DNA from 3 places in the Rhizobacter sp. P5_C2 genome. Region 3 is predicted to be linked to each of the others. Evidence: predicted binding sites of a transcription regulator. Region 3 holds the regulator's gene; each other region holds the start of a gene.
What was found. The regulator FliA, encoded in region 3, starts transcription of late flagellar genes. The targets are predictions, from matches to a motif close to CTAAAGTTTNNNNNNNNNNNGCCGNTA.
Positions count from the first base shown of each region.

Region 1: a site for FliA is predicted at 2,797-2,823, ahead of ACXJLU_RS23640 (SPM autocatalytic domain-containing protein). Genes of this name have one in related genera too.
Region 2: a site for FliA is predicted at 2,475-2,501, ahead of fliS (flagellar export chaperone FliS). Genes of this name have one in related genera too.

Region 1 is NZ_JBFULV010000075.1:9,145-18,554, forward strand. Features, by position in the region: gene ACXJLU_RS23640 (SPM autocatalytic domain-containing protein) at 1-2,711, opposite strand, end outside; gene sbcB (exodeoxyribonuclease I) at 2,910-4,358, shown strand; gene ACXJLU_RS23650 (bifunctional aconitate hydratase 2/2-methylisocitrate dehydratase) at 5,012-7,591, opposite strand; gene ACXJLU_RS23655 (hypothetical protein) at 7,753-8,226, opposite strand; gene ACXJLU_RS23660 (HpcH/HpaI aldolase/citrate lyase family protein) at 8,359-9,354, opposite strand; gene tam (trans-aconitate 2-methyltransferase) at 9,354-9,410, opposite strand, start outside.
Region 2 is NZ_JBFULV010000067.1:19,770-29,179, reverse strand. Features, by position in the region: gene ACXJLU_RS22415 (alpha/beta fold hydrolase) at 1-805, opposite strand, end outside; gene ACXJLU_RS22410 (flagellar brake protein) at 848-1,597, opposite strand; gene ACXJLU_RS22405 (flagellar protein FliT) at 1,644-1,943, opposite strand; gene fliS (flagellar export chaperone FliS) at 2,021-2,440, opposite strand; gene fliD (flagellar filament capping protein FliD) at 2,703-4,118, opposite strand; gene ACXJLU_RS22390 (flagellin N-terminal helical domain-containing protein) at 4,302-5,147, opposite strand; gene ACXJLU_RS22385 (flagellin domain-containing protein) at 5,469-6,314, opposite strand; gene ACXJLU_RS22380 (O-linked N-acetylglucosamine transferase, SPINDLY family protein) at 6,747-8,729, shown strand; gene ACXJLU_RS22375 (class I SAM-dependent methyltransferase) at 8,726-9,410, shown strand, end outside.
Region 3 is NZ_JBFULV010000103.1:1,482-10,891, reverse strand. Features, by position in the region: gene flgE (flagellar hook protein FlgE) at 1-1,189, opposite strand, end outside; gene ACXJLU_RS27030 (flagellar hook assembly protein FlgD) at 1,203-1,856, opposite strand; gene flgC (flagellar basal body rod protein FlgC) at 1,882-2,304, opposite strand; gene flgB (flagellar basal body rod protein FlgB) at 2,304-2,717, opposite strand; gene flgA (flagellar basal body P-ring formation chaperone FlgA) at 2,879-3,604, shown strand; gene flgM (flagellar biosynthesis anti-sigma factor FlgM) at 3,720-4,043, shown strand; gene ACXJLU_RS27005 (hypothetical protein) at 4,117-4,509, shown strand; gene ACXJLU_RS27000 (class I SAM-dependent methyltransferase) at 4,517-5,266, opposite strand; gene ACXJLU_RS26995 (hypothetical protein) at 5,263-5,436, opposite strand; gene ACXJLU_RS26990 (hypothetical protein) at 5,507-6,472, shown strand; gene ACXJLU_RS26985 (methyl-accepting chemotaxis protein) at 6,474-7,832, opposite strand; gene ACXJLU_RS26980 (RNA polymerase sigma factor FliA) at 7,852-8,565, opposite strand; gene ACXJLU_RS26975 (MinD/ParA family ATP-binding protein) at 8,586-9,368, opposite strand.

The DNA.
Region 1 (9,410 bases), on a different contig from region 3:
AGCGCGGCGGTCTGCGCGCTCGACATCGCGCTGAATTGCGCGGTGCTCAGCGCGTTCAGGTCGTCCGAGGCCAGCGAGGCGATCTGCGTGGTCGTCAGCGCGGCCACCTGCGTGGTCGTCAGCGACGCGATCTGGTCGGAGGTCAGGGCGGCGAACTGGTCGCTGTTGAGGCCGCGGATGCCGGCGGTGCTGATCGCACGCAGGTCCGAGGACTCGATGTTGGGCATCTGGTCGCTGGTCAGCGCGGCGACTTGTGCCGTCGTCATCGCGGCGTATTGCCCGGTGGTCAGCGCGCGCAGGTCATCGGATTGCAGCCCGGCGATCTGCGTCGGGGTCAGCGCGGCAACTTGCGCGGTCGACAGCGCGACGAACTGCGCGGTGTTCATCGCGTTCAGGTCGTCGGTGCTCAGGTTGGCCAGTTGGGACGTGGTCAGTGCGGCGACCTGGGCGGTCGTCAGCTGGCCCATCTGGTCGGAGCTCAGTGCGTCGATCTGGGCCGTCGTCCAGTTGCGCAGCGCGGCGGTGCTCAGCGCGCGCAGGTCCGACGATTCGAGCGTCGGGATCTGGTCGGTGGTCAGCGAGGCGGCTTGCGCGGTCGACAGCGTCGCGAACTGCGTGGTCGTCAGCGCGTTCAGGTCGTCGGTGCCCAGCGTCGACAGCTGGGTCGTCGTCAGTGCAGCGACCTGGCCGGTGGTGAGCGCGGCCATCTGGTCGCTGGTCAGCGAGCCGAGCTGGTCGGAGTTCAGCTGGCGCAGCGCGGCGGTGCTGATGGCACGCAGGTCGCTCGATTCGAGGTTCGGGATCTGGTCGGTGGTCAGTGCGGCGACCTGGGCGGTCGTCAGCGCGGCGAACTGGGCGGTGCTCAGCGCGCGCAGGTCATCGGACTGCAGGCCGGCGATCTGCGTCGGCGTCAGCGCGGCGACTTGCGCGGTGGACAGCGCGGCGAACTGGTTCGTCGACAGCGCGTTCAGGTCGTCGGTGACGAGGTTGGACAGCTGGGCGGTGGTCAGTGCGGCGACTTGCGAGGTCGTCAGCTGGGCCATCTGGTCGCTGGTCAGCGCATCGACCTGGGCGGTCGTCCAGTTGCGGATCGCGGCGGTGCTCAGCGCACGCAGGTCCGACGATTCGAGGTGCGGGATCTGGTCGGAGGTCAGCGCGGCGGCCTGGGCCGTCGACAGCACGCCGAACTGCGTGGTGCTCAGCGCGTTCAGCGAGTCGGAGGTCAGCGACGACAGCTGGCCGGTCGTCAGCGCCGAGATCTGGCCGGTGGTCAGCGAGCCGACCTGGTCGGAGGTCAGTGCGCCGAACTGGTCGCTGTTCAGGCCGCGGATGCCGGCGGTGCTGATGGCACGCAGGTCGGACGATTCGAGCTTCGGGATCTGGTCGCTGGTCAGCGCGCCGACTTGCGCGGTGGTCAGTGCAGCGTACTGGGCGGTGCTCAGGGCGCGCAGGTCATCGGATTGCAGGCCGGCGATCTGCGTCGGGGTCAGGGCCACGACTTGCGCGGTGGACAGTGCGGCGAATTGCGCGGTGTTCAGCGCGTTCAGGTCGTCGGTGGTCAGGTTGGCCAGTTGCGCGGTCGTCAGGCCGGCGACCTGGGCGGTGGTCAGCGCGCCCATCTGGTCGGAGGTCAGCGCGTCGATCTGCGCGGTGGTCCAGCCCTTCAGCGCGGCGGTGCTCAGCGCGCGCAGGTCGTTGGTCTCCAGCGTCGGGATCTGGTCGGTGGTCAGCGCAGCGGCCTGGGCGGTCGACAGCGCGGCGAATTGCGTGGTCGTCAGCGCGTTGAGGTCGTCGGTGCCCAGCGTCGACAGCTGGGTGGTCGTCAGCGCGGCGACCTGGCCGGTGGTGAGGGCGGCGAACTGGTCGCTGGTCAGCGAGCCGAGCTGGTCGGAATTGAGCTGGCGCAGCGCGGCGGTGCTGATCGCACGCAGGTCGCTGGATTCGAGGTTGGGCAGCTGGTCGGTCGTCAGCGCGGCGACCTGGGCGGTCGTCATCGCGGCGTACTGGGCGGTGCTCAGGGCACGCAGGTCATCGGACTGCAGGCCGGCGACTTGCGTCGGCGTCAGCGCCACGACTTGCGCGGTGGACAGCGCGGCGAACTGCGCGGTGTTCATCGCGTTCAGGTCGTCGGTGACCAGGTTGGCCAGCTGGGCGGTCGTCATGGCGGCCACCTGCGAGGTGGTCAGCTGGCCCATCTGGTCGGAGGTCAGCGCATCGATCTGCGCGGTCGACAGGTTGCGGATCGCGGCCGAGCTCAGCGAGCGCAGGTCCGACGATTCGAGCGTCGGGATCTGGTCGGAGGTCAGCGCCGCGGCCTGCGCGGTGGTCAGCGCGGCGAACTGGTTGGTCGTCAGCGCGTTCAGGTCGTCGGTGCCGAGGTGCGCGATCTGCGTGGTCGTCAGCGATGCGACCTGGGCGGTCGTCAGCGCGGCGAACTGGTCGGAGTTGAAGGCGCCGAGCTGGTCGGAGTTCAGTGCGCGCAGCGCGGTGGAGCTCAGCGCCCGCAGGTCTTGCGTCTCCATCACGGCGAGTTCGGCGGTGCCGATCGCGGAGATGTTGGTCGACGGGATCGCGGCGACCTGCGTCGTCGTCAGTGCCTGGAACTGCGCGGTGTTGAACGCGGCCCAGTCCTCGGTCGTCAGCCCGGCAATGGACTTCGTCGACAAGCCGGCGATCTGAGCGGTCGTCAGGAACTGAATGATGCTGGCCATGAAGGGCGTCCTTTGTGTGGAATTCGTTTGCGGGGTCGGTGGGTGTGCGTGCACCTGCTCCAAACCGGACCCAGTCAAACGGGAATATCGGATACATGTGCCGAACCCTTAAGGTGCAAATGAGGCGGGGATACGGCGCTGTTTGCGCAATCCGTCTGGTTTGGGTCCGCATCGGCCGGTGCTGGTAGATTGCGCGCCATGACCGATTTCACGTTTCTCTGGCACGACTACGAAACCTTCGGCCGCGTGCCGCGCCATGACCGGCCGGCCCAGTTCGCCGGCATCCGCACTGATGCCGAGCTGAACGAGCTGCCCGGCGGCGAGCTGATGGTGTATTGCCAGCCGGCGCCCGACTACCTGCCCGATCCGGAGTCCTGCCTGCTGACCGGCATCCTTCCGCAGGCCTGCCTGGAGCGCGGCGTGCCGGAGCATGCGTTCGCCGACGCGATCGAGGCGCAGCTGGCGCAGCCCGGCACGGTGGGTGTCGGCTACAACACGATCCGCTTCGACGACGAGGTCACGCGCCACCTGTTCTGGCGCAACCTGATCGACCCGTACGCGCGCGAGTGGCAGAACCAGTGCGGGCGCTGGGATCTGCTCGATGTCGTGCGCCTGACCTGGGCGCTGCGGCCGGAGGGCATCACCTGGCCGACGCATGACGACGGGCGGCCGTCGTTCAAGCTGGAGCACCTGACGGCCGCGAACGGGCTGTCGCACGAGGCGGCGCACGATGCCTTGTCAGACGTGCGGGCGACGATTGCGCTGGCGAAGCTGATCAAGTCACGCCAGCCGCGGCTGTGGGATTTCGCACTGAAGCTGCGCAAGAAGGACGAGGTGCTCCAGGAGATGGGCGTGGGCCGGCCGTTTTTGCACATCTCGGGCATGTACGGCGTCGAGCGCGGCTGCATGGCGCTGGTGTGGCCGCTCGCGCCGCACCCGAGCAACAAGAATGAAGTGATCGTGTGGGACCTGGCCCACGACCCTGCGGAGTTGTTCACGCTGGACGTCGAGACGATCCGGCTGCGCATGTTCAGCAAGGCGGACGACCTGCCTGACGGCGTGGCGCGCCTGCCGATCAAGACGATCCACATCAACAAGTCGCCGATGGTGATCGGCAACCTGAAGACGCTGAGCGATGCGGTGGCGGCGAAGTGGGGCGTCGACGTGCCGCTGGCGATGGCGCATGCGGAACTGGCCGCGAAGCAGGGGCATCTGCTGGCCGGCATGTGGCCGGCGGTGTTCGAGCGGCCGGCGCCGAGCGCGAAGCCGGATGTCGACGAGGATTTGTACGGCGGCTTCGTCGGCAACGAAGACCGCAAGGCGCTGCAGCGGCTGCGCGGGTTGTCGCCGCAGCAGCTGGCCGACAAGCGGCCGGCGTTCGCCGATCCGCGGCTGGCGGAGATTTTGTTCCGCTACCGGGCTCGCAATTTCCCGCAGACGCTCAGCGAGGCCGAGCAGGCGCAGTGGCTGGAGCACCGGGTGCACAAGCTGCACGACGGGGCGGGGGGCGCGTTGACGCTGCAGGCCTTCTTCGACCGGATCGATGCGCTGCAGGAATCAGAAGCGCTGGCGGAGGATGAGCGGGCGCAGGACATCCTGGGCGCACTGGTCGACTACGCCACTGAGATAGCGCCCGAGCGGGATTGATTCCTGGCGTGTCTGCTGCGCGTCGCGGGGGGTGAGGGAATGGGCTGGGGGCTCATGCCGAGGCGGTCGACGCCCCCAGGGGGGCGCCGACTCCACGAAGAAGCTCGGCTCCGTGGGTGCATCGCCAAACTCCCTCCACTCACTTCGTTCGTTGTGGTCAAACAGTGGCGATGAGTCAGTCTACGAAGCGCGCTGGCGCGCGCCACCCCCGAAGCCGAGCTTCTTCGTCGCCTCAGAAATCGCCCCCAGCCCATTCCCTCACCCCCCGCGAAGCACCACCAGCTCTTGTTGGGGGGAAAAGATTGAAGTGACCGACGAGCACGCGAGCGCCCGCACGCTCGTCGGTCACTTCAATCTTTTCCCCCCAAACACAGCACGGCGGTTCCGCAAAGGCGCGGGTGGGGAGGCTGTGGAGCGCCAATAGGGACGGGGCGCCGGAGCTGGCTGGTTTCATGGCCCGCGTGCGCAGCACGCTTCGTGAACTGACTGTCGCCGACTGTTTGACCACAACGAACGAAGTGAGTGACGGGAGTTTCGGCGACGGGCCATGAAACCAGTCAGCGGAGGGAAGTCTTCGCCCCGAAAGGGGCGAAGACCGCACCGGCCGGCGAGCCACAGCCTCCCCACCCGCGCCTTTGCAAGCGCAGATGGACTCAAGCTTCGCTGTATTCCTTGATCCGGTCGAAGTTCAGGTACTGGTAGACCTTGTCGGACGCCGCCGTCAGCACCCCCATGTCCGCCATGTACTCGTCCTTCGTCGGAATGCGCCCGAGCTTCGAGCAGATCGACGCCAGCTCGGCCGAACCCAGGTAGACGTTGCTGTTCTTGCCCAGCCGGTTCGGGAAGTTGCGCGTGCTGGTCGAGAACACCGTCGCGCCTTCCTTCACCTGCGCCTGGTTGCCCATGCACAGGCTGCAACCCGGCATCTCCATGCGGGCACCCGCCGTGCCGAGCACGCCGTAGTGGCCTTCCTCGGTCAGCTGGTGCGCATCCATCTTGGTGGGCGGTGCCACCCACAGCTTCACGGGAATGTCGCGCTTGCCCTCGAGCAGCTTGCTGGCCGCCCGGAAGTGGCCGATGTTCGTCATGCACGAACCGATGAACACCTCGTCGATCTTCGCGCCCGACACCTCGGCCAGCGTCTTCACGTCGTCCGGGTCGTTCGGGCACGCGACGATCGGCTCGTGCACGTCGGCCAGGTCGATCTCGATCACCGCCGCGTAGTCGGCATCGGCATCGCCCTTCAGCAGCTGCGGGTTCGCGAGCCAGGCCTCTTGCGCGGCGATGCGGCGCTCCAGCGTGCGCGCATCGGCATACCCCTGCGCGATCATCCACTTCATCAGCGTGATATTGCTGTTGATGTACTCGATGATCGGTTCCTTGTTCAGGTGCACCGTGCAGCCGGCGGCCGAACGCTCGGCCGACGCATCGCTCAGCTCGAAGGCCTGCTCCACCTTCAGTTCGGGCAGCCCCTCGATCTCGAGGATGCGGCCCGAGAAAATGTTCTTCTTGCTCTTCTTCTCGACCGTCAGCAGTCCCTGCTTGATCGCATACAGCGGGATCGCGTTGACCAGGTCGCGCAGCGTGACGCCCGGCTGCATCGTGCCCTTGAAGCGCACCAGCACGCTCTCCGGCATGTCCAGCGGCATCACGCCGGTGGCCGCGGCGAACGCGACCAACCCCGAGCCCGCCGGGAAGCTGATGCCGATCGGGAAGCGGGTGTGGCTGTCGCCACCGGTGCCGACCGTATCCGGCAGCAGGAAACGGTTCAGCCAGCTGTGGATCACGCCGTCACCCGGGCGCAGCGAGATGCCGCCCCGCGTGCTGATGAACTCCGGCAGCTCGTGGTGCATCTTCACGTCGACCGGCTTCGGGTAGGCCGCGGTGTGGCAGAAGCTCTGCATCACCAGGTCGGCGCTGAAGCCCAGGCAGGCCAGGTCCTTCAGCTCGTCGCGCGTCATCGGGCCGGTGGTGTCCTGCGACCCCACGCTGGTCATGCGCGGCTCGCAGTACGTGCCGGGGCGCACGCCCTGCTGCTGGCCGTTGACGACCGGCAGCCCGCAGGCCTTGCCGACCATCTTCTGCGCCAGCGAGTAGCCCTTCTTGGTATCGACCGGGCTCTGCGGCAGGCGGAACAGCGTCGACGGCGCCAGGCCCAGTGCCTCGCGCGCCTTCGCGGTCAGGCCGCGGCCGACGATCAGCGGAATGCGGCCGCCGGCGCGCACTTCGTCGAACAGCACCTCGCTCTTGACCTTGAACTCGGCGATCACCTGGCCGTTCTTCAGCGCCTTGCCTTCATACGGGCGCAGCTCGACCACGTCGCCCATCGCCATCTGGCTCACGTCGAGCTCGATCGGCAGCGCACCGGCGTCTTCCATCGTGTTGTAGAAGATCGGCGCGATCTTGTTGCCCAGGCACACGCCGCCGAAACGCTTGTTCGGCACGTACGGAATGTCTTCACCGGTAAACCACAGCACCGAGTTGGTGGCCGACTTGCGGCTGGAGCCGGTGCCGACCACGTCGCCGACGTAGGCCACCAGGTTGCCCTTGGCGCGCAGGTCCTCGATGAACTTGATCGGGCCGCGCTTGCCGTCTTCTTCCGGGGTGATTCCCGGGCGCGCGTTCTTCAGCATCGCCAGCGCGTGCAGCGGGATGTCGGGGCGGCTCCAGGCGTCAGGCGCCGGCGACAGGTCGTCGGTGTTGGTCTCGCCACCCACCTTGAAGACGCTGACGGTGATCGACGCCGGCACCTCGGGGCGCGACGTGAACCATTCGGCATCGGCCCAGCTCTGCAGCACCGCGCGAGCGTGGTCGTTGCCCTTGTCGGCCTTGAGCTTCACGTCGTGGAACTGGTCGAACATCAGCAAGGTGCCCTTCAGGCCCTTGGCGGCGACGGCGCCGACCGCGGCGTCGTCCAGCAGGTCGATCAGCGGGCTGATGTTGTAGCCGCCGAGCATCGTGCCCAGCAGCTCGGTCGCCAGCTCGCGGGAAATCAATGAATTGGCTTCGGTGCCATGCGCGACGGCGGCAAGGTACGAGGCCTTGACCTTGGCCGCATCGTCCACGCCGGCGGGCACGCGGTGGGTCAGCAGGTAGACCAGGTTGGCGCCTTCACCGGCCGGCGGCGCCTTCAGCAGCTCGATCAGTTCGGCGGTCTGCGCGGCCGACAGCGGCAGCGGCGGAATGCCGAGGGTGGCGCGTTCGGCAACGTGTTGGCGATAGGCTTGAAGCATGCGGTTCTCCGGGGGCAATGACGTTCAGGGAAAGGAAAGCCCTGCAGCCGCATTGCGCGGATCTGCCAGGCGCCGGCCGCCGGTCGTCGTCGCGACCCGAGGCACAGGGAACGAAAAAACGGGGGCAGGGCGCTGGCTAGATCTCCGGAGACCGTCGGCGTTTACTTGCCGGCAGCCGCAGCGGCAGCGCGTTGCTTCTCGTGGACGCAGCCGTCGACCAGGCGCTGGCCGACCTTGGTGTCCATCAGCATCGACTTGTTGGCGATCTGCAGCAGCAGCGCGACGCCCTTGACGTCTTCCAGGCGCAGCGCGCCCGTCGACGAGGACACCGGCTTCATCGTGAACAGCTTCTTCCCGAAGGCCACGTCGACGTAACCGGGGAATTTCGGGTTGATCGAGACGTCGATCTTCTGGTTGAACTCGCATTCGTACGGGCCGTACAGCGTGCGCTCGGCGGCGTCGAGCTGGGCCTGGTCGGCTTGCGGCAGCGTGGCTTCGACCTTCTTGGGCGGCGCCTTCTTCGCGGCGGCGGCTGCCGGCTTCGCGGCCGGCTTGGCCGGGGTGGCGGGATCGGCGGCCATCGCAGCGGCCGAGGTCAGGCCGAAGGCCAGGGCAAGAATCAGATTGCGGGACATCGTGTCGCTCCAACAGGTTGTGAGAAGGAGCGATTGTGGAGGTGGGTGGTGGCACACATCGGGGGCCAACCCGCGTCTTTGAAACAATTTGATGGCTTGTTGCGCACTTGCCGCGCGCAGGCGTGGAAAACATCACGACCCCTCCGCGAAGAAGGCCTGCCGCACCTCGATCGGCAGCGGCTGTCCGGTGCGGGCGGCGCGCTCCAGCACGTGCCAGTAGTAGCGGTAGCTGGCCCGGTCGTGCAGCGTGTCGCGGTGGCTGGTCGGCGCCCAGTGGGCGGCCTGCGCTGCCATCAGGATCTCGGTCGCGAGGTCGGTCTCGGCGGCGGTCGGCGCGAACGCATCGACGATGGTGCGGATCTGGTCGGGGTGGATGCTCCACATGCGCAGGTAACCGAGCTGGCGCGAGGCCTTGGCCGCAGCGTTTTGCAGCAGATCGAGCTTGCGGAATTCGGTGACCACGCAGTGCGACGGCACCTTGCCGTGGCCATGGCAGGCGGCCGAGATCTCCAGCTTGGCGCGCAGCACCAGCGGGTGCTCGAACTGGCCGGTGGCACTCATCGCCTGGTGGCCGATCGCGCCGCGGTGCGCCGAGACGAAATCCATCAGCCCGAACGACAGCGATTCGATGCGCGGGTGCGCGGCGATCGCGTCGACCTCGCGCAACGCGCCGTGCGTCTCGACCAGCGCATGGATCGGGATCTGCCGCGCCAACCCGTGGCGCACGCCGGCGGCGTCGATCGACGAGATCGCCGCCTGCAACTGCGCGAGGCTCTCGACCTTGGGCACCATCAGGTAGGCCAGCTTGGCGCCGGCCTGCTTCACCAGCGTGTCGACATCGGCGTCGAAGGCCGCATCGTCCGGCGCGTGCACGCGGGCGCCGACGCGGCCGTGGCGGTTGGCGGCCGACATCACGAACGACGCGACCATCTGCGCATGCTCGGCCTCGCCGCCGACCGGCGCGCCGTCTTCGCAATCGAGCGTGATGTCGAACACCGGGCCGAGCTCGGCCTGCAGCGCGAGGCTCTTGTGCATGCGGGCCTCGACGCCGGCGTAGTGGTCGCAGACGGGCAGGGCGGGCGTGCGGTCGCCGGCGCCGAACAGGATGTCACGCGGGTGGATGGTCATCACGCCGCCTTCTTCGCGACGATGAACAACCGCGGGAACGCCAGCAGCAGCCGGCC
Region 2 (9,410 bases), on a different contig from region 3:
GGCCGATGCCGGGGAAAGAATGGAAATGCCGCCAGCGTTCCGGCAGCGCCGCGGCGATGTCCTGCGCGTCTTCGAGCGGGCACACCGGGTCGAGTTCGCCGGCCAGCACCAGCACCGGGCATTGCGCGGCAGCCAGCCCGGGCAGCAGGTTCATCTGCCGCTGCTCGCCGCGGATGAAGGCCTGCAGGATCTCCGGCGCGGTGAAGCGCCAGGGCGCGCTCTCGACGCGGCCGACCAGGCTCGGGTTGTACAGCGGCTTGCACACCCGCTGGTACACGGCATTGTTCTCGTCGTTCGGGTCGGCCCAGAAGCGCTCGGCCACCGCGCGCGCCTCGGCGCCGCCGAGCTGTTCGAACATCGCGAGCTTGCGCGGCATCGCCATGCTGCCGGCGGTGCTGGACAGGATCACCTTGGACGCATGCGCCGGATGGCGTGCGATGTAGCGCTGCGCGACGAAGCCGCCGAACGACTGGCCGAGCACGATCGGCTTGACGATGCCGAGCGCGTCGCACAGCCGCACCAGGTCGTCGGCCCAGGTGTCGAGCGTCCACTCCGACGGCGGGCGGCGGTCGCTCATGCCGTGGCCGCGGTGGTCGTAGTAGACGATCTGGGCCAGGTCGGCCAGGCGGGAGAAGACGGGCTTGAAGGCCACGTGGTCGAAACCCGGGCCGCCGTGCAGCAGCACGAGGCTGGGTTTTTCCCGCACACCGTTGCCGTCGGGAACGAGGCCGGGGCCTTCGACGTCGACGAACAGCCTCACACCGGGCTCGATCTGGATGCGCACGCGCTGGCCTTCGTTGTTCAACCAGGGGGCGATCTTGCCACGCCCGGCGGAGCGCGCGAGAAGCTAGCCGCCGTTGAGGAGGCGCTGCCGTTTTTGCGTTTGATCGATGTAGCGCTGCAGCGCGCGCGTGACGTCGCTGGCGGGGTTGACGATCTCGCAGCCGAGGCGCACGCCGCGCGAATCGGGGTTGATCGAGGTCACGTGCTGCAGGCGCAGCGCAACGTGGATCCGCGTGTCGACATCGAGGTCCATCTGCACGCCGTTCAGCACCACGCCGGCCGGCAGCGGCGGCACGTCGTCGGGCAGGAACAGCGCGCAGCCGCCGATGCTCACGTCGAGCACGCGCAGCGCGAGCGGCATCTCGTGGATGGCCGGGTGGCGCACGCGCGCCATCGGGGTGCTGCGCAGCAGCGGCCGCACGCGGAACCCGCTGCGGCGCTGGAAACGGAACAGCTCGCGCGGCATCGCGCAATTGAGCACGGCGTTGCGGCCGTTGTGCACCACCACCAGCCCGACCGCGTCGAACTGCAGCTTGATGCTGTCCAGGTAGGCGACCGCGACGGCATCGGCCGACTCGACCAGCGACTGCACCTGGTTGCTCTCGGCTTCGGCACTGAAGCCGATCACGCCGCGCACCGGATCGAACGACCACAGCGTGGTGGTGTAGGTCGCGCCGTCGCTGCCGTTCAGGTGGACGATCACGTTGCCGTCCTGCAAGCGCTTGAGCATCGCCAGCACCTCGGGCACGGCGGAGATGCGGAAGTCGTCCAGCCCGCCATGGGTGGCGGCCAGCGCATCGAGCGGCATCGGCATCGTGTCCAAGTTCGGCTCCGGCTCGGCGGGTCGGTGGATCAGGGGGTCAGTGGACGGTCTTCGGCTTGCCCGCCAGGATCGCGTCCAGGTCTTCGAGCCAGGGTTCGGCCAGGTGGCGGATCTCGGCGTCATTGACGAGGATGCGCTGCATGATGCGCGATTTCAACTGGGCTTCCTCGGAATCCAGCGGGCGCTGCGAGGCGGCATGCTTGAGCTGCGAGATCAGCACGGCGCAGGCGCCTTCGAGCTTGACCACGTGGTCCCAGTTGCCGACGCGGGCGGCTTCGAGCATGTCCTGGCTGGCGCGCTCGATGGCTTCGTAGTAGTTCAGCAGGGCCTTGTTCATGGGGTGGTCTCCGATGTCATGCGACCGGTCGATCTGGAAGTGCTTCATGGTGTGCGGTCCGGTGGTCAGGCGGCGCTTCAGGCAGCCGTCTTGATGTCGATCTGGGCCCACGCGCTGCGCAGGGGCTCGATCAGCGAGACGCATTCGTCGAGGGCCGCCTCGTCGCTGTGCCGGTTGGCCTGGGTCAGGCGCAAGGTCATGTAGGCGTACAGGTCGTTCAGCTGGGCCGCGAGCGCGCCGCCTTCCTTCAGGTTCAGGCCGGCCTTCAGGCCTTCGTCGACGATGCGCACCGCGCGGCTGATGGCGCGGCCCTTCTCTTCGATGTTCTTGTTGCGGATGGCGCCGCGCGCCTGGGCGATGCAATCGATCAGCCCGTCGAACAGCATCGAGATCAGCTGGTGCGGCGATGCGCCGTCGACCTTGGTGCCGACCTGCACCGCCTGGTAGGCATTGCTGCGGCCGCCGAAGGGCGATGCGGAGTAGTCGGATCCGAACATGTTGTTGGCCTTGTGCGTGACTGGATGCACTGTTTATCGGCCCGCCCTTCGCCGCCTTTAGGCTGCACAAGGGGGGTGAAACAGGGTCCATTTCAACCTCAAGTGTGAAGGGATGTTGCAGGCACCTGCGCCAGTGAAAACACCGTTCGGACTGAGGTATCGAAGGCCTGCTTGATGCCTGCACCGCATCGGGCCTTCGATACCTCAGTCCGAACGGTGTTTCATGGGTTCGGCCAAACGTCGCCCCTGCGGGGTTCCAGCGTCAGCCGGTGCTTTTATTCCAGTTGGCGATCTGCTGCGTGATGTACGTGCTGAGCGTGTTCAGCCCCGCCATCTTCGTGTCGAGCGCGGTGTACTGGGCACGCAGGCGCTTCTCGGTGGCCGTCATCCGGTCGGTGATGTTGTCCTGCCGTTCCTGGTTGTCCTTCAGCGAGCTGTTCAGCCCGGTGGTGCGGGCGGCCAGCGAGCCGTCGGTGCCCAGCACCTGGTCGCCCAGCGCGCGCAGCTTCTGCGCGAAGCCGTCGTTGGCCGAGTCGACGGTGTCGCTGTTGGCGAACGCCTTCTTCATCTCGGTCAGGTTGCCCAGGGCGCTGGTCAGCTTGGTGTCGCTGATCTTCAGCGTGCCGTCGGTCTGGATCTCCAGCCCGATCGAGGACAACGTCGGGAACGCGCTCGAAGCGGAGCCGGTCCCGGTCAGCATCGAGCGCAGCTGGCGCTGCAGCGACACCGCGGTGCTGTCGCCCTGCAGCGTGCCGGCCGTCTTGGTGGCGTCGTCGTACTTGGTCTGCGTCTTCAGCAGCGACGCGAGGCCGTTGTAGGCGGCCGTGAAGTTCGTCAGCGCGCTCTTGATCGAGGTGTTGTCCTGCGCGACGCTGACCTGCACGTCGCCGGTGGTGACCTTCTGCAGGTTCATCGTCAGGCCCTGCACCACGTCGTTCAGCGTGTTGCTCGCCGACGTGATCTCCAGCCCGTTGATCTTCGCCTTCGCGTCGGAGGCGGTCTGCGTGCGCGTCATCGCGGCACTGCCGTCGGTCGCGTCGTACGCGAACGCCGACGGGCCGCTGCCGCTGGCCGTCACCCGGAAGCCGTTGTCGACGCCGGTGGAGGACGATGACAGCACCAGCCGCGCGCCGCTCGAATCGGTGACGATGGAAGCCGACACGCCGCCGGCGGCGGCATTGATCTTGTCGCGCACGTCGGCCAGCGTGTCGGTCGCGCTGATCGCGATGTTCATCGAATTGATGGTCGCGCGGGCCTTGAAGCCCGGCTCGGTCACGTCCCAGCTGCCGACGTCGATCGTCAGCCCGCCTTCACCGACGACGGTGCTGCTGGAGGCAAAACTGGTGCTCGCCACCGACTGCGCGGCGGCCAGCTTCGACACGCTGACGGCATAGTTGCCGGCCGCGGCGCTGGAGCCGCTGGAGACGGTGATCGACGACGCATCGGCCGAGCTGGCCGTCGTCGCGCCCCAGGTCGCGGACCGGGTCAGCGCCTGCGCGGCGTCGCGGAAGCTCGACACCGCGGATTGGATCGATCCGTACGCGGAGATCTTGGTCTGGACCTTCGTCGCTTCGGTCTGCAATTGCGCGACCGGCAGCTTTTCGACCGCCATCAACTTCGTGATGATCGATTCGACGTCGAGGCCGCTGCCTATGCCTGCTGATGTAACTGATGCCATGACCGTGACCTTTCGGAAGAGTGGACGGCAAGCGGAGGAGGCCTCGCTGCCACAGTCCTAAAAGAGGAAGGGCTCCCCCAAAGGGGAATCCGATATCGCGTGTATCGGAATCACAGTCGGCAACTTGAGGCCCGGGGTGCGACTTTTTTCGCTCTTTTTATGCCGCGACCGACAGGCGGGTCATCAACCCTTCAGCAGCTGCAGCACCTGCTGCGGCAGCTGGTTGGCTTGCGCCACCATCGCGTTGCCGGCCTGTTGCAGGATCTGCGCCCGGCTCATCGCGGCGGTTTCCGCGGCGAAGTCGGCATCCATGATCCGGCTGCGGGCGGCCGATTGGTTCTCGACGTTGGTCTGCAGGTTCGAGATCACCGAATCGAAGCGTGACTGGCTCGCACCGTAGGTGGCACGCGTGTCGTTCACCAGGTTCAGCGCCTGGTCGATGCTGTCGATCACGGTCGCCAGCGCGGTCGAATCGGTCGTGCTGTCGATCACGGTCGTCGCGGCGGTCACCGCGGTGATCGAGGCATCGACGGTCATGTCGACGGTGTTGATGTCGATCGTGTCGTTGACCGTCGTGTTGGCGCCGACCTGGAAGGTCTGGACGCCGGTCGACGCGAGAATCGGCTGGCCGTTGAACGTGGTGCCGGCGAGCACGCGGCCGATTTCGGCCGACAGCTGCTGGAATTCCTTGTTCAGCGAATCCTTGTCGCTGCCGCTGTTGGTCGAGTTGCGGGCCTGCACCGACAGTTCGCGCATCCGTTGCAGCGCGTCACCCACCTTGGCCAGCGCGCCTTCAGCGGTCTGCGCCAGCGAGATGCCGTCGTTGGCATTGCGGATCGCGACATTCATGCCGCGCACTTGCGCGTTCATGCGTTCGGCGATCGCGAGGCCCGCGGCGTCGTCCTTCGCGGAGTTGACCCGCAAACCGGACGACAGGCGCTGCATCGAGACGGCCAGCGCGGACTGGGAAGAATTCAGGTTTCGTTGCGCGTTCAGCGAAACGATGTTCGTGTTGATGGTTTGTGGCATGAAGCACTCCTCAAGAATCAATGACTCCCGGCGAAATGCGCCGGCGCTTGCCGCAGGGGGGTAATGCCCTGCGTCAGACCCGGCGCGAATCACCGTTGGCCACCGACATGAAAGGTGTGCTGTTGCACACCGCCCCGTCAGCATCCTTCAGTGGATCCGGACCGCAGATCCCGGGCGAGGAACCTGTGGAAGTGATTGTTCCGAGAACTGGAGTGGGGTTAAACCGGGAAATGAGCCGGTTCGACCCGCCTTTTCATCCGCCAAACGAGAAGGCCCCGCCCGGTTTCCCGGGCGGGGCCTTGAAGAAGCGAGCCTGGCGGCTTACTTCAGCAGCGACAGCACTTGCTGCGGCAGCTGGTTGGCTTGCGCCACCATCGCCGTGCCGGCCTGCTGCAGGATCTGGGCACGCGACAGGTTCGACGTTTCAGACGCGAAGTCGGCGTCGGTGATGCGGCTCTTGGCAGCCGACTGGTTCTCGACCGAGGTCTGCAGGTTCGAGATCACCGAGTCGAAGCGGTTCTGCGCCGCACCGTACATGGCGCGCTCGCTGTTGACCTTGTCGATCGCGCCGTCGATGTTGTCGATCACGGTCTTCAGCGCGGCCGAGTCGGTCGTGCTGTCGATGACGACGGTGCCGGCCGTCACGGCGGTGATGCTGGCATCACCCGTCATGTCGGTCGTCGTCACGGTGATGACGTCGTTGGTCGTGGTGTTGGCACCGATCTGGAAGTCCTTCGCGCCGGCGCTGGCGCCGATGATCGCGATGCCGTTGAAGGTCGTGCCGCCCAGGACGCGCTTGATTTCCGACGACAGCTGCTGGAATTCCTTGTCCAGCGAATCCTTGTCGCTGGAACCGTTGGTGCCGTTACGGGCTTGCACGGCGAGTTCACGCATGCGTTGCAGCGAATCGCCGACCTTGCCCAGCGCGCCTTCAGCGGTCTGCGCCAGCGAGATGCCGTCGTTGGCATTGCGGATCGCGACGTTCATGCCGCGGACCTGGGCGCCCATGCGCTCCGAGATCGCCAGGCCGGCGGCGTCGTCCTTGGCGCTGTTGACGCGCAGGCCGGAAGACAGGCGCTGCATCGAGGTGGCCAGGGCGTTTTGGGTGGTCGACAGATTGCGTTGTGCGTTCAGCGACGTGACGTTGGTGTTGACTGACATGCTCATTTGAAATACTCCAATAACGGTTGAACTGAGACCCGGCATGAGCGCCGGCATTGCCTCGGCAGATGCGTATCTACCTTCGATCCTCTTCTGCCTAAACGGCGGCACACCGAGATGTGCCGCTTGCTGCGCCCGGCTGGTCTGCCGGACCCCGGCGCCGTTGTTGCGTCGCCGTTGGAGGCTTTATCGGACCGCCACTTTCGGGACTTGAGTCCGTGCTTCCAAAATTTCTGCGGGATCCCCCGAACAAAGGGGTGGGAGCCCGCCTTCTATCTGCATTCGCGGCGAAAACTTGAGGGGCCACGAAGACGTTTCAGAGTGTGTCAAGCAGCGAACTGGCGGGCATCTGCGGTGCATCTCCGGGCCTTCGCCGACGGGGTACTTCCTAGAATTTCAGGCACCCTTTCATGGGGCGTGCCCACGCGCGCCATCACGATGCAGACCAAAACCCACAAGCCCGCCAAGACCCGCCCTGCCCTCGTCCCGCCGTTCGCGCGGACCGCGCAGCGCGACTGGGAAGAGGGCCTGGTCCACGCGAAGGCGGGCGATTGGGCGAAGGCCGAGCACGCCTTCCACCGCGCCAGCGAGCGCAGCCCGCGCGACACCGTCTACCTGCTCAACCTCGCCCGCGCGCAGATGAAGAACGGCGCGCACGACAAGGCGCTGCAGAGCGCGCAGTCGGCGCTCACGCTGAAGCCCGACGATGCGCTGGCCCGCATGATCGCGGCCGACTGCCTGAGCGCGCAGCACCGCTACCAGGAAGCCGCGAACTGCCTGCAGCAGCAGCCCGAGCAGACGCCGCGCAGCGCCGAGTACTACCAGAACCTCGGCGAAGCCCTGTTCAATGCCGGGCAGCACCAGGCCGCAATCGCCGCGCTGTTCGAGGCGCTGTCGCGCAATGTCGATCACGCGCTGTCGCACTACCGACTCGGCCTGGCGTTCAACGCGCTGGGCATGAAGCAGGAAGCGACCGAATGCTTTCGCACCGCACTGATCCTCGGTCTGGGCGGCGGCGACCTGGCCGCGCAAGGGCTGCTCGCCTTCGTCGAGCGCGAGCTGTGCCGCTGGCAGAACGCGCAGGCCGACGTGGCCGCGCTGCAGCGCCTGGCCGCTGCGCTGCCCGATGACGCGGCCAGCTGGGCATCGGTCTTCGCGCAGGTCACGGTCACCGACGACCCCGTCATCCAGCGCCGCGTCGCGCGCTCGTGCTGGCGCTTCCAGACGCGCCGCGTCGAGGCCTTCGCCCCCGTGGCCCCGCGCCCGCTGCCCGCACGGCTGCGCGTGGGCTTCGTATCGGCCGATTTCCACCAGCACGCCACCGCCATCCTGATGGCCGAGGTGTTCGAGAAACTCGACCGCAGCCGCTTCGACATCACCCTTTATTCGCACGGCCCGGACGACGGCAGCCCGATGCGTGCGCGCCTGCGCGCCGCCGCCCGCTTCGTCGATGTGGCCCGGCGCAGCGACCTGGAGGTCGCGCAGCAGGTGCGGCACGACGCGGTCGATGTGCTGGTCGACCTGAAGGGGCATACGCGCGACGGGCGGCTCGCGATCTTCGCCCACCGCGCCGCGCCGGTGCAGCTCAGTTTCCTCGGTTTCCCCGGCACGACCGGGGCGACGCCGGCCGACGGCATCGACTACTTCGTCGGCGATGCGATCGTCTCGCCGCTCGCGCACGCCGGGCACTTCAGCGAGAAGCTCGCGCTGATGCCCGGCTGCTACCAGCCGAACGACCGCCAGCGCCCGCTGCCCGGCCCGTACAGCCGCGCGCAGGCCGGCCTGCCGGAAGAGGCGCTGGTGCTGTGCGGCTTCAACCAGCCGTTCAAGCTGTCGCCCGAGGTGTTCGACGTCTGGTGCCGCCTGCTGCACCGCCTGCCCGGTGCCGTGCTGTGGCTGCTGCAATGGAACGACCACTCGCCGGCGCAACTGCGCGCCGAGGCCGCCGCGCGCGGCATCGACCCGCAGCGCCTGGTGTTCGCGCCGAAGATCGGCCTGCGCGAGCACCTGAGCCGCCTCGCGCTCGCCGATCTCTTCATCGACACCTGGCCTTGCAACGGCCACACCACCGCCAGCGACGCGCTGTGGGCCGGCGTGCCGGTCGTCACCTATGCCGGCGAGACCTTCGCATCGCGCGTGGCCGCCAGCCTGCTCGATGCCGTCGGCCTGCCGCAACTGGCCTGCGCGACGGTGGCCGACTACGAGGCCCGTATCTTCGAGCTGGCCGGCGACGCCCCGGCGCGCCAGGCCTTGCACCAGCACCTGGTGGCCGCGCGCGACACCGCGCCGCTGTTCGACAGCGAGACCTGGACCCGCGATTTCGGGCGCCTGCTGTGGGCAGCGGCCGAGCGCTGGTCGCAGGGGCTGCCGCCTGACCACATCGTCCTCGCCGCCGAGAATCCGCAAGGAGCCCGCGCATGAATGCCCTGCCCGCCATCCACCTGTGCATCGTCCAGCCCGCGGGCTACGTGCATTCGCTCGGCTTCCTCGACCAGGCGCGCTACTTCCGCCACCAGTTCCGCCGCATGGGCGCGGAGGTGAGCCTCGCGAAGAACCGGCTGCGCCATGACGCGGTCAACCTGGTGTTCGGTGCCCACCTCGGCTTCGACGCCACGCTGCGCGAGCGCCACACCTGCATGTTCGTGAACCTCGAGCAGCTGGGCCGCGACGGCGCACCGGTCGGCGACGACTACCTGAAGCTGCTCGCCGGCTCGGCGGTCATCGAGTACGACGCCGACAACATCGCTGCCTACACGAGCCATGCCGACGACGTGCCGGTGTTCCCGCTGCTGTTCGCGCCCTACCTGAAGCCGGCGCAGGCCGTGCCGCTGGAGGATCGCCCGATCGACCTGCTGTTCATCGGCAGCATGAACCCGCGCCGGCTCGAGATGCTCCAGCGCATCGAGGCGAGCGGCCGGCGCGTCGCGAAGTTCGACCACCCGCTGTACGGGCCCGAGCGCGACGAGGTGATCCTGCAGGCCAAGGCGGTGGTCAACTTGCACTTCTACCCGACCAGCCGCTTCGAGCAGGCACGCGTGTCGCACTGCCTGTCGCTGGGCACGCCGGTGCTGTCCGAACGCCGGCCGCAGACCCGCCCGCACG
Region 3 (9,410 bases):
GTTGCGCGGTCATCATGTTGACGAGCTCGGCGGTCAGGTCGACGTTCGATTCCTCGAGCGCGCCCGACTGCAGCACGCCCATGTTGCCTTCCGACGGAACGCCCAGGATCGGGTCGCCCGACTCGTAGCTGCGCATCCAGTTGTTGCCGCCCATCGGCTTCAGGCCTTGCGCGTTGCGGAAGTTCGCGAGCTCCATCTGGCCGGCCGGCTTGGACTGGCCGTTCGAGTAGGTCGCCATCACGATGCCGTTGTCCTCGATCGACAGGCCCGACAGCTGGCCCGGCGCGTAGCCGTCCTGCTTCAGGTCGGTCACGCCGAAGCCGGCGCCGTACTGCGTCGCGCTGCCCAGGTTGAGCTGCACGCCGGGGATCGCCAGCGTCTCGGCACCGGCGGCGTTCGTGGTCGCCGGGATGTCGAGCGTCACCGCGCCCACCGGGGCGGTCGGGTTGCCGCCGTTGGTCGGGAACTGCAGCGTCGTGACCGGGGCCGGGTCGCCGGCGCCGTCGACCGCCAGCGAGGTGCCGTTGGCCGTCACGTAGACGTTCCACTGGTCGGTGCCGGCCTTCTGGAAGTAGTAGGTCAGCGCGACGTCCTGGCCCTTCGCGTCGTAGACGGTCAGCGAGGTCGCGTTGTTGTAGGTCTTCGCGTCCGTCAGGTTGATCTGCGGCGTGGTCGCCGGCAGCGTGGTGGCGGCACGCGAATCGAGGTTCATCTCGAGCGTGATTTCCTTCGTCGCGGCCGGGTCGATGCCGGCGGTGGGCAGTTGCAGCGGCACGGCCTGGCCGGGCTGGATGGTGCCGGTGCCGTCGGCCTTGTAGCCCATCAGCTTGAGCCCGCCGTTGCTGACGATGAAGCCGTCCTTGTTGACCTGGAACTGGCCGTTGCGCGAGTACACCGTGGTGCCGTTGTCGTTCAGCTGGAAGAAACCCGAGCCGTTGATCGCGACGTCGAGCGAGCTCTCGGTGGTGGTGATGCTGCCCTGCGTGAACTGCTGCGTCACCGCCGCCAGGTTCACGCCGATGCCGATGTTGTTGGCACCCGAGCCGTTCATCGCGGCGGCGTACATGTCGCCGAACTCGGCGCGCGAGGCCTTGGCGCCGAAGGTGTTGGCGTTGGCGACGTTGTTGCCGATGACTTCGAGGTTCTTGCTCGAAGCGTTCAGACCGGAGAGACCTTGCTGGAAGCCCATGGTGGTGTCCTTCTTAGTTGAATGCCTTGACCTGGTCGTAGGTGACGCCGCCGGCCTTCTCGAGGTCCAGCACCAGGGTGTTGTTGGCCGTGCTGATCGCGTTGACCTTGTCACGCATCAGTGCGGTGCTCTTGAGGGTGTTGGCCCCGCTCATCGCGGTCACCTTGAAGGTGATGCCGCTGGTGTTGTCGTAGGCGCCGGCGTCCCACTCGAAGGTGTTCATCCCGCTGCTCTGCGCGCCGAGGTTCAGCGTCTGCAGCGTCTGGCCGGCGGCGTTCTGCACCTCGACCTTCACGTTGTCGGCGGCCGCATCGATCTGGAAGCCGCCCGTGCCGACCTTGTCGGCGATGTCCATCTTGTTGCCCGGCACGATCACCTCGCGGCCGACCAGCGAGGCGCCCTGCACCGCCTGCATCTGCAGGAACTGGGTCGACAGGCCGCCGACCGTGCCGTTCAGCTTCTCGATGCCGCTGACGGTGTTGATCTGCGCGATCTGGCTGGTGACCTGCGCGTTGTCCATCGGGTTCAGCGGGTCCTGGTTCTGCATCTGCGCGACCAGCAGCTTCAGGAAGCGCTCCGAGCTTTCGGCCGCGGTGGTGGCGCTGGTGTCGGTGGACGACTTCGTGTTCAGCGCGGCGTAGTTGTTGGTGACGGTGTCGACGGCCATGGGGTGCTTTCGTGGTCAGGCAGGCTCACTGGCCCATCTGCAGTGTTTTCATCAGCAAGGTCTTGGCGGTGTTCATTACCTCGACGTTGTTCTGGTACGAGCGCGAGGCCGAGATCATGTTGACCATCTCCTCGACCGCGTTGACGTTGCTGTACGTGACGTAGCCCTCGGCATCGGCCTGCGGGTGCTTCGGGTCGTGCACCTTGCGGCCGGGGGTCTGGTCCTCGGTGATCGTGCTCACCTTCACGCCGGCCGCCGCGGGGCCGCCGGGTTGGCCGAGCTGGCCCATCATTTCGGTCTGGAACGTGACCTGCCGCGCCTTGTAGGCCTGGCCATCGGGGCCGGCCACGGTGTCGACGTTGGCGAGGTTCGACGCCACCACGTTCAGGCGCTGCGACTGCGCGCTGACCGCGCTGCCGGAGACATTGAAGATCTGGAACATGCTCATCATTGCCCCTTGATCGCTTCGAGCATCGTGCGCACGTTGGCGTTGATGAAGCGCAGCGTCGCTTCGTAGTGCACCGAGTTGTCGGCGAAGTTGGCGCGCTCGCGGTCCATGTCGACCGTGTTGCGGTCGAGGTTGGTCTGGCTGGGGGTCGCGTACAGCAGGTTCGATTCGGCGCGCGCGCCGGTCAGGCCGCTGTCGATGCCGATGTGGCCGGCCTGCGTGGTGGTCGGCACGGCCGCGCTCTGCTGGCTGCCGGTGGCTTCGCGCAGCGCCTGGGCGAAGTTCATGTCGCGGGCGACGTAGCCCGGCGTGTCGGCGTTCGCGATGTTGCTGGCGATCAGACGCTGGCGCTCCGAGCGCAGCGCAAGCGCCGAGCCTTGGAAGTCGAGCGAGTTGGTCAGGGTGTTCAGCATGGCGGCGTTTCCTTTCGGTCCGTGGCCTCGGTGGGTGCCGAGGCCATGGGCGATGTGAAAGGATTGTGGGCAGCGCCTTCTGAAACATAAGCGGGAATAGCGGCCGGTTTGTCCGCCATTTCGGACGCTTGCCCACGGCAGCACGCTCCTACAGTCGAGACGTGAACAAAGCCCCTGCCCTTGTTGCCTTCATCGCTTTCGTCGCCTGCGTGGCGATGGGCGGCGCCGCCTTTGCGGCCGGGGCGGCAGCGCCCGCTGCGTCATCACCGTTGGAACAGCAGGCGCTCAGCTTCGTGCAGGCCCAGCTCGGCAACAACCCGGCGCTGCCGGGCCGTGTCGAGGTCGTCGCCGGACCGATGGATGCGCGCTTGCGCCTCGCGCCCTGCCAGCAGGTCCAGGCTTATCTGACGCCGAACACCCGGCTTTGGGGCAAGACCCGGGTCGGGCTGCGCTGCACCCAGGGTGCGACGCCGTGGAACATCTACCTGCCGGTGACCGTCAAGGTCTGGGGCAAGGCGCTGGTCATGAACCAGGCGATGCCGGGCGGCCAGGTGCTGGCGGCCGGCGATGTCCGGGAGACCGAGGTCGACCTCGCCGAAGAGGCCAGCCCGGCGCTGACGGACGCCTCGGCGCTGGTCGGGCGCGTGCTGGCCCGCTCGGTGTCGGTCGGCCAGGGCGTGCGCCAGGCCACGCTGAAGGCCCGGCAATGGTTCGCCCCGGGCGACACCGTGCGCATCCGGGCCGTCGGCGACGGCTACGCAGTGGCGGGCTCGGGCGAAGCAGTGACCGCTGGCATCGAGGGCCAGCCGGCGCGCGTGCGCACCGAAAGCGGCCGTCTCGTGACGGGTGTCGCGGTCGCGGAACACCAGTTGGAACTCGCATTGTGAAAAACCGTCCCAGGGTCAACAATTCGGGCGATAGCCCTCAAGTCGCCAACGGGCGGGCCGATACACCGTGCATGTTGAAAGGCCGGGCCCAGTGTCCCGACCCAAGGAGTCCTTCATGAGCATCAAGATCGGCAATCACGCAGAAGCTGCGGCCCCCACCCAGGCGGTCGGCAGCACCACGCAAAAGCAAGGGACGACCGCCAAGCCCACCGAACAGGCCACCCCGGCTGTCGGCGCCGCGGCCCCCGAAGCCAGCACCACCGTTTCGCTGTCGAGCGCGGCGTCGTCGCTGACCGGCGCGGGTTCGGCCTCGGCCGATTTCGACGCCGACAAGGTCAAGCGCATTTCCGACGCGATCGACAACGGCAGCTTCAAGGTCAATCCGGAAGCCATCGCCGACAAGCTGATCGCCAACGCCCGGGAAGTGCTGGGCCACTGATCGTTCAGCGGTTCGGCTTTCTGTCTCGGTCTCTGTCTCGATTTCTTCAACGGCCCCTGGCCACCCGTTCGTCATGCAGCAGCCGGTGATTCCCGCGTACGAAACCTCGCCCGAACTCGAGGCCACCCTCGGCGCGGTCGAGACGCAACTCGCCTCATTGGGCGAGGCGCTTCGCACGCGCGACAGCGCGGCGATCGACCTGCATGCGACCGAACTGCACCGCTCGCTGGCGCGCGCGGTCGATCATTTCACCCGCGCGGCCCGCAGCGGCCCGGTGCCCACCCCGTTGCGCGAGCGCCTGGCGCTGGCCGGCGGCCTGGTGGCGGCACAGCGCGAATCGCTGGCGCGTGCCACTGCGGCGCTCGATCGCGCGATCGACGTGCTGATGCCGCGCGAGCGGCCGGCGGCGGTGTATTCCGCGAACGGCCCTGCCGACCGCGGCAGCCGCGGGTTCGTCCAGGCCTGATTCATGTTCAGCGCGCCTTGAACGGCGCCTGATACAGCCACACCGGCCGCCCATCCGGGCAGATGTGCCGTGCCACCGGGCGCAGTTCCTGCGCCTCGAACTCCAGACTCGCCATCCACGCCCCCGGGCGCATCTCCGTCTGCGCCTTCGCGACGGCGCGCGGCATGCTCTCCGGCCGCTGGAACAGGTAGACCAGCTCGTAGCCGGACCAATCGGCCTTCCAGATGTCGCCGCGCACCACGCGCGCCGGGATGCGCCGCAGCCGGCAGCGCAGGCCGCACAGCAGCCTGACGGGCCAGCTCCATTCGATGCCGTCGAGCAGCGCCCGCGGATACGCCGCGTGCAACTCCCGCATCCCGTCGCCCAGCCCGCAGCCGGCATCGAGCACGCGTGCGCCATCGGGCAGCGGCAGGAGCGCCGACAGCCCACGCAGCGCACCGCGCGGCGTCGGGAAGACCGGCGCATCGCGCCAGGCGTGAACGGGGTAGAGGGCAAGCAGCGCGCCCATCGGCAGCAGCCACGCCCAGGCGGGCAATGCCCCGGCGAGGCCTGACGCCAGCAACGACAGCGGGAAACCGAGTGCGACGAAGATCCGGCGCCAGCGCGTGGCCGCCACGATCGGCAGCAGTGCGAGCAAACCGCCGAGCGCGGTGGCCAGCAGCAGCGCGACGCCGAGCGGCACGGCCGCGCGCTGCAGCCCGAGGAAGAGCGCCCAGGCCAAGGCCCAGGCGAGCAGAGCGGGCAGCGGCCAGATCATGCGGCGAACTCTCCTTCGTGAAGGCAGGACGATACCAAGCCGTCGAAACCGAGGCGCTCATCGAGTCCCCGCCCTCTGAACAAACGAACCTTGCGTGGATCGATTTCGCTCGGGATGTCACTCACCTGATCTCCAGCGGATTCAGCTTGTTCAATCAGACGTTTGGTCACTGCCGAGATCCAGGCAAAGGGAGATTGAAATGCAGATTCCCTCGTTCAATCTTCAGCCAGGAACCAGGCCATGTTTCGTTGTTTCAAGTCGCCCCGCTCACGCACAGTCGCCAAAGATGATGAAAAACAAGCGCAGGCGCCAATTCATTCGCGCAAAAATGAAAAATTGAAACGCGAGGCAGCGCTCACGGTCAGGACAGCCTTCGAAACCAGCACATCCAGCGAGACCGATGGCACCCAGAGTCAACGATCCGCAACGGTGAAAGCTGCTTCGGCCATTGCCGCCCCCATCAGCCAGGTCATCAACGGTGCCACTGTAAAAATCCTGGACAAACTCATCGCTGAGCAGCCAGAGGAACAGGATCCCGTCAATTTCATCAAATCGGTTCAGCAGCTGTCAGAAGATGAATTCACTGCATTGCTCGAATACTCGGGGAAAAAGTTGTCACCCGACGTTTCCGGTTCTTCCCCGATAGATCGCAGGAAGGGGGATTTTCTGCGCCAGATCTTGCCGAAAGGCAAGCAGATTTATCGCCTGCCAATCACCGCCACCTATCTTCACTATCTCCTCTTGAGGGATTCATCTCTTGAGCTGAGCGCCGAGAGAATCGGCCCCCTCAGCAGGGGAGATCTCACTGCAGTATCCAATTTCATGCGTGATCTGGAGAAGCGCATGCACCCGATCAAGCTGAATCTGGGAGGGCAGAAAAATTTGGGCGATCGCGAGGCGAAATCAATTTGCGAATCGCTGAGCCATGCCCGCCACAGAGACGTCGAACTCAATCTCAGCAACACCGGGTTGAGCCGGCAGGATCGCGTGGCGTTTGAGAGTCTTCTTGCGCTCGACATCACAAGAATAATGCTGGAAGGCAACGGCTTGACAGATCAGGATTGGCTCTGGAAGGCCATTTACAGCAAAACCAGCCTTCATCCCAAGCACATATACCTGGGAAGCATGAGTTTAGACGGCGACACCAAGGAAAATATCGACCGACTCAACGGCGAGAAATGCCGGGTTCACGTCGACAAGCAATAGATCAGAAGTTGAACGCCACCCGCACCCCACCCCAATGCCGCCCCTGCACCGTGATCGGTGCGGCGGCTTCCTTCAGCAGCACGAATTGCCCGCCGCCCATGTCGCGGCGGTAGGTCTGCAGCAGGAACGGGCGCTGGTTGCGCGCGGAAGCGAGCCCGGTGCGGTCGTTGAAGATGCGGCGGTAGCGGCTGTTGACCGTGTCCCAGGCCAGGTCGCCGCGCTGCGGGTGGCAGTACTTCTTGTTGTGCGTCGCCACGTAGCCGTTGCGGTCGACCGCGATGCAGAACACCACCTTCGGGCTCAGCGTCAGCACGCGCTCCTGCACCTGCGGGAACAGCCTGTCCGCCAGCTCGATGAACTTGGTCGCGTGCTGCGCCGGGTTGGTGCCCGGCAGCGGCCTGTAGGCTTCGTCGAACAGGTCGGCCGGCGAGATCGTGCGGGTGCGCAGCGAATCCTCGAGCAGCTTGCCGATCTGCGCGGCCGCTTCCATCGCGGCCTGGATGAACGGCGTGTCTTCGGTCTCGATGCCGCATTCGGCCACCAGCTCGATCAGGTGCTCCGACACCTTCAAAAAGGCCTCGCTGCGGCGCATCGCGTTGTCGAGCGCCGCGGTGGTCTGCTGGATCTCCGACTGCATCACGCCCATCTGCAGGTTGACGCCGCCGCAGATCTCGCGGCTTTGCGTCGCCGCGGCAGTGATGCTCGCGACCCCGGCCTCCACATCGGCCAGCGCCTTGTGGAAACCGCCTTGACTGATTTCGCCCGGCTTGGCCTGGATCTCGCGCGACAAGGCCCCGATGCGCGTGTCGAGCACGCCCACGGTGCTCATGATCGCCTTCGACGACCCCTCGACCTTCGAGGCCAGGTCCTTCACCGCATCGGCCACCACGCCGAAACCGCGCCCGGCCTCGCCGGCGCGCTTGGCCTCGACCGAGGCGTTGAACGCCACCAGCCGCGTCTGCAGCGCGATCTGCGTGATCTCGCTGGCGGCCGCGGCCACCTCGCGCAGCGTGTCGACGATGCCGGCCACCTCGGTGCCGACCGCTTCGACCGCCTCACGCGCACGCCCGACCGCATCGAGGCTGCCGGCCGTGACATCGCCGATCGCCTGCTGCGCCCGCGTGACCTCGCTCAGCTGGCTGACCAGCGCGACGACGGCCTGCGCCTGGCGGGCCGACACCTTGCTGGCGTCGTCGAGCAGCCCGCGCACCTCGGCCGCATCACGGCCGACGCTGGACGCCTGCTTGCCGATCGACTGCACCGCGGCCCGCAGGTCGGGCTCGCCGGCTGCTGCAGTCACGACGGGCTCGATCGGCTCGTTGGGCGACTGCTCGCGTCCCTTCCTGAACATTGCAAACATGGTGTCTCGGTCTCGGTGATCACCACTCGCGCAGCTTGACGCGCAAGCGGGCGATGGACTGGCTGTGTAGCTGGCAGACGCGCGATTCGGTCACCTTCAGCACGGCCGCGATTTCCTTCAGGTTCATGTCGTGCTCGTAGTACATGCTCATCACGTACTGCTCGCGCTCCGGCAACGTCTTGATGCCGTCGACCAGGGCCTGGCGCATGCGCTGGTCCTGCAGCTGCGCAAGCGGGTTGATCCCTTCGTCGGCCACGTGCCGGTCGAGGAAATCATTGTCGCCATCGTCGCCCGACATGTCCTCCAGGTAAACCAGCTGGGTGCCGCGCACCTTGCCAAGGAGTTCCTGGTATTCGGGCAGCGTGATGCCCATCTCGCGGGCGATCTCGCTTTCGGCAGGCGCGCGGCCGAGCTTCTGCTCGAGCTTGTGCACCGCCGATTCGATGGTGCGCTGCTGCTTGCGCGTGCCGCGCGACAGGTAGTCGTTGCCGCGCAGCTCGTCGAGCATCGCGCCGCGGATGCGCTGCGTCGCGAAGGTCTCGAACTGCACGCCCTGCGCCGCGTCGAAGCGGCTCAGCGCGTCGGTCAGCCCGATCATGCCGACCTGGATCAGGTCGTCGATCTCGACGTTGGCAGGCAGCTTCGCGATCATCTGGTGAGCGAGGCGCCGCACCAGCGAGCTGTACTGCTTGAGCATCGAGTTAACGTCGAGTTGGCCTTTGGCGGTATACATGGGGTCAGCTCCGGGGGAATTCAGTTCAGGGCCTGCTGCGCGAAATCGCGACGCACCGGAAAGCCGGTGGCATAGGCAACTTCAGCGGCGGCAGGCTGCAGCACGTCACGGGCCCAGCGGCGCAGGGCCGGGGTGGGCGGGTCGTTGACGTCGGACGCGGGATCGACGTGCATCCAGTCGCGCAGCACGGCGCCCAGGAAGCCATCGGCACAGGAAGCGATCTGCTGCGCGATGCGTTCGGCGCGCGGCGAATGGGGGGCGGCGCCGAGCAGCAGGTCGTGCACCATCAGGCCGGCGCGCTGCGTCAGCAGCTTCATCGCGGCGTAGGCATGGGTCACGCTGGCCGGGCGGTCGTCGGCCAGCAGCAGCGGGCGGGCCTCGCTGCGCATGAACAGCCGGCACAGGTCGGTCTCGGTGGCATGCACCAGCACCACGTCGGCATGCGGCGCGGCATCGGCTGCGGCCTGCAGGAAGTTGGCGGTGCTGCCGTGCGCATCCACATAGCGGATCGGCAGGCCGCGCGCGGCGAGGTACGACACCTGGTGCGACAGCGGCTCGACGCAACCGGTCAGGCCGACGGCCGTCAGCTCGGCCGGGGCCGGCGCGCGGTCCGAGGCGTCGATCACCAGCACGTGCGCGCCGAGCTCGCCGAAGGCGGTGCACAGGCGCTCCAGCATCACGCCGCCGAACGCCATGTTCGGGTTGGCCACCACCGGCACGAAACGCACGCGCGTCTGGCCGAACAGCTGGCGCAGGCCGTGGGCCTGGTCTTGCGGGAACGAGGAGTCGAAGGCGTCGTGCATGGGGCGCTGAGGACGAGGCTAGGGGGGCTGTTCGTGTTTGAT